One region of the Photobacterium nomapromontoriensis genome, then DNA from elsewhere that is predicted to be linked to it. Evidence: riboswitches for the same ligand, from Rfam matches in the RefSeq annotation. Region 1 holds a riboswitch; the other holds the start of a gene.
What was found. Region 1 has a riboswitch for lysine ahead of L4D12_RS12170 (Na+/H+ antiporter NhaC family protein). Riboswitches for the same ligand answer to the same signal wherever they lie in the genome.
Positions count from the first base shown of each region.

Region 2: linked by a shared signal. The riboswitch ahead of L4D12_RS00080 (Na+/H+ antiporter NhaC family protein) and the one ahead of L4D12_RS12170 (Na+/H+ antiporter NhaC family protein) in region 1 are both predicted to bind lysine.

Region 1 covers NZ_JAKJSL010000028.1:103,824-106,033, forward strand. The annotation lists gene L4D12_RS12165 (BCCT family transporter) at 1-764, opposite strand, end outside; lysine riboswitch at 955-1,127, shown strand; gene L4D12_RS12170 (Na+/H+ antiporter NhaC family protein) at 1,211-2,210, shown strand, end outside.
Region 2 covers NZ_JAKJSL010000001.1:18,011-20,220, forward strand. The annotation lists gene L4D12_RS00080 (Na+/H+ antiporter NhaC family protein) at 1-1,054, opposite strand, end outside; lysine riboswitch at 1,166-1,343, opposite strand; gene L4D12_RS00085 (aspartate/glutamate racemase family protein) at 1,584-2,210, shown strand, end outside.

The DNA.
Region 1 (2,210 bases):
ATGCCTTCATCCATCCCTTTATAAGATGAATACGCAAATAAAGCCGTACAAAGTAGTAACACGCCAATCTGAGTCGTTGTTGTTGATGGGATCCCAAATAAATAGCTGATCCCCTCATTGATCAACGGTGCCGCCAAGCCCAGCGTAGTCGCCGCGCCACCGAGCAGACCAAAGATAAACAAAATATCAATGACCTTACCCCATTTACCATGGCTACGCGCCTCACCAATAACAGGCATTAACGCAGCAGAAACTTTCAATACTGGCTGTTTACGCACATAGAAGAAATAGGCGATAGGAATGGCTGGGATCAGATAAATTGACCATGCAACCGGCCCCCAGTGGAAAATACCGTACGTCGCCGCCCAACGCACCGCTTCCTCACTGCCTGGTTCTAACTGGAAAGGGGGGCTCTGATAATAATATGCCCATTCAATAGTCCCCCAATACAGGATACTGGCACCGATACCACCACAGAACAGCATCGCCGCCCAAGAGGCGGTTTTAAATTCCGGCTTTTCGTCAGCATCACCTAATTTAATCTGGCCTATATCTGAAAAAATGATATAAATCATAAAGAAGAAAGCAGCGAGGCCGAGTGCCAAATAAAGGAAACCGAGTTTATCAGTCATGAATGTTTTGGCTATCGCAATCCACTCTGCACCTTGGGCTGGAAACAACAATAGGGGGATTATCACGGAGAACAACAACCCTAACGCCCCAAAAAAGGTCGGCTTGTCGATCAATTCAAAGTGTTTTTTAATCATGCTAACTCCTTAGCAAATGAAAATTCCATGCATAGATAAGTCGATAATCATTCATAAACACCAGACACACAAACCAATAACCTAATCGTAACGATAAGAACAATAGATTGTTGCCAAATATCTATCTTTTTTGTGATTTAACACTTGCTCTGTGGTCGGTTATTGATAAGATAGCTAACGCAAACCCTTAATCAGTAGAGGCGCGCTGCCTATAAGTACCCGTGCGGAGGATGATACCGATGATGCCGGAGAAAGGAGTCAGCGCCGAAGTGACTGTTGTTATCACACTCAGTCGCTGGGCTTACGTCGAATAGGCGTAAGACTGCCATAGTTTTTTTCCTATGGAGCGCTACCTGAAGGGGTAACAAGTCATCACTTTTGTACGTCTTCGTTACACCTCTTTTCGGTAGATCTCCACCTTATTTTGTAGGTGTACAGAGATCATGAACCTCATCCATTATTCAGATTCCGCTTGGTCAATTCTCCCGCCAGTGTTAGCGGTTATCCTCGCTGTTACAACACGTCGTGTCCTATTATCACTAGGTGCAGGTATCGTTTCCGGTGCCTTTATGCTGACCGATTATTCACCTGTTGGCGCACTAAAATACCTTTCAGAGAAAGTCCTTAGCATTGTATGGTCTAACGGCAGCCTGAACAGCGATAACGTTAATATGATCATTTTCATGTTATTGCTAGGCGCATTGATCAGCCTGATGAGTGCCTCTGGCGCGACACAAGCCTTTGCCGACTGGGCAGCCGTACGCTGCAAAGATCGACGCAGTGCTAAATCGCTAACAGGTTTGATGGTATTCATCTTTTTTATCGACGACTTTTTCCATAGCCTGTCTGTAGGTGCTATTTGTCGCCCAGTTACCGACCGTTTCCAAATTTCTCGCGCTAAACTGGCGTATTTGTTGGACTCAACAGCAGCACCAGTTTGTGTACTCATGCCTATTTCGTCTTGGGGAGCTTATATCATCGCCCTGATTGGCGGGATCATGGTGGCACATAACGTGACAGACCAGAGCCCAATCGCTGCGTTCGTCGAGATGGTACCGATGAACCTATATGCGGTATTTACGCTGGTTATGGTGCTATGTGTCATTGCATTCCAACTTGATATTGGCCCAATGCGTAAGCACGAAGAGTGGGCGCTGGAAGGTAAACTATGGGATGAGTCTCGTGGCCGTCCAACGGGTCTTGATATCGAAACACCTGAAGGCAGCAACGGTAGCATGATTGATATGGTACTCCCTATCCTGACGCTAACTGCAGCGACGGTCTATTTCATGATCGAATCAGGTGCAACTGTACTGGCTGCGAAAGGCCTTGAGTTCAGCGTTATTGGCTCATTCGAAAACACTAACGTCGGTTCATCATTGGTATATGGTGCAATCTGTAGCTTAGTCGTTTCTATTGCACTCGCACTACGCTTGAAACTCA
Region 2 (2,210 bases), on a different contig from region 1:
CCATCACTTGACTGATATATTCCCCGGTACCTAATGATTTACAAATATCCCCTAAGGTCCATGCCAGTAGCAAGATGATCAAAATAAGCATGATCCGCTGCATGCCGGAAATAAACGTATTGAACGAGGTGTTGGCCGTCATGGTTTTGGTATACGCGTAATACACAATGGCCGTGAGTGAGGCGATAAGGTAGCTGGTGCCGAGTGTTGTTCGGATAATCGGCCCGTTAATGGTGCCATGCAGATAATAGTTGTAGCTAAACAACACCACGATGGTGGCAAATAATACCCCTAATGGGACTAAAATCAGTGACATTGAGGGGGCGTTAGTGACTGTGTTCGTCGTGGCTGTGATTGATGGTTGCTGGCTGGCCTGTTCTTCAGCGTCTGCCATTGGTCCCCAGTCTTTTTTCATGATGGCGTAAACGGGCACACTCAGTAGCGCCAGTAATGCATAGAGTTGGTAAGGGATCACCTGCAGAAAGGTGGCAAAGCCATCAACGGGGGTGCCCATATTGTCATAAGCGTTTTCTATCAACCCTTGTGAGTACACGCCCCAACTGATTATCGGGATTAACACACACACTGGAGAGGAGGTTGAATCGATAATAAAGGCCAGTTTCTCTTTACTTAATTTCAGTTTTTCATAGATAGGTGAAAACATGGGGCCAAGGATCAATGAGTTCCCTGAGTCAGTGAAAAATACCCCGATCCCCGCCGCCCACGTCGCCAGCTGGGCTTTGCATGGTGAGGAGATAAAGCGGGTGGCGACAGTAGAAAAGGCCGCCATGCCACCACTTTGCTCAACTAAGTAGATAAACCCCGAGATAATGGTGATCACAATAATAATTTGTGCATTACTGGTTTTCGCCAACTGAGCAAAGGGCCCGTCAGATAAGAACATCAGTACGGTATCGGCGGGGTGTCCTTTGGTCAAAATTAGCATGCCGCTAATAACGGCAACACCTAGAGCCAGTACAACGTGACGTGTTGTAAAGGCGAGGACTAGGGCAAGTAAAGCGGGTACGATGGATAATATTCCGTAATCAGCCATGCGTCGACATCTCCTAAAAATAGATCAAAACAGTGACAAATAGAGAGACATTGAGACACGGACAGACAAAACAGTGCAAAGGGGCGGGTAGCTATACCCACTCCGATGAAAATGTGTTGTAGCGCTCCATCCAGACAAGGTCTGAGATGACAGTGTTGTTCTTATTAAGAACGACCCCAGTAGCCAGGCTGACACCCTGTACCACTTCGGCATTGACTCCTTTTACCTAGTTTCATCGGCTGTCGACCTCCACTAAGTGACTGATAGGCAATGCGCCTCTACTTGTAGCGAAGATCAAATAGCATCCTGCTTGGCTAAGAATAAATCACACAAATGGTTAAAATTAATATTATTAGTGGCGAGTTGTGATGATGATCATGTAAATATTTCAATTATGTTATCGGGGTGGTGTCTGTGATGCATATTGCAGACATAAAAACTGTGCGTGAAGCCTAAATATCTCTCGCGCTGCTGAATATCTTGAGGTAGCTTGAATGAAGTTGATAAATCAAGGAATTAGGGACGAGAGATGAAGACGATTGGGATGCTAGGTGGGATGAGCTGGGAATCGACATTAAGCTATTATCAGGCGCTGAATGAAGGCGTTAAACAGCGTTTAGGCGGGTTACATTCTGCCAAAATCTGTCTGTATAGTGTGGATTTTGATGAAATCGAGACTCTACAGCATCAAGGGAAATGGGATGAAACGGCGACGATTCTGGCTGATGCGGCACAAGCGGTAGAGAACGGTGGCGCGGATTTTATTCTGATTTGTACCAACACGATGCATAAAGTGGCCCCGCAAATTGAAGCAAAGGTAGCGATTCCTATTTTGCATATTGCGGATGCGACTGCGCAAAATCTCATTGATCACGGTATTAAAAAAGTCGGGCTGCTGGGTACGCGCTTTACCATGGAGCAAGATTTTTATAAAGGCCGCCTAACTGACAAGTTTGGTATCGAAGTGATCGTGCCGGACAGTGATGACAGGGAAAGCGTGCATAACATTATTTATCAAGAGCTATGCCGGGGTGAAATACGTGATGAATCTCGATCAACGTACGCGAAAATTATTGATAAATTGCACCAATCCGGCGCTGAGGCAGTGATTTTAGGCTGTACCGAGATCGCGCTGCTGATCCAGCAATCCCATACC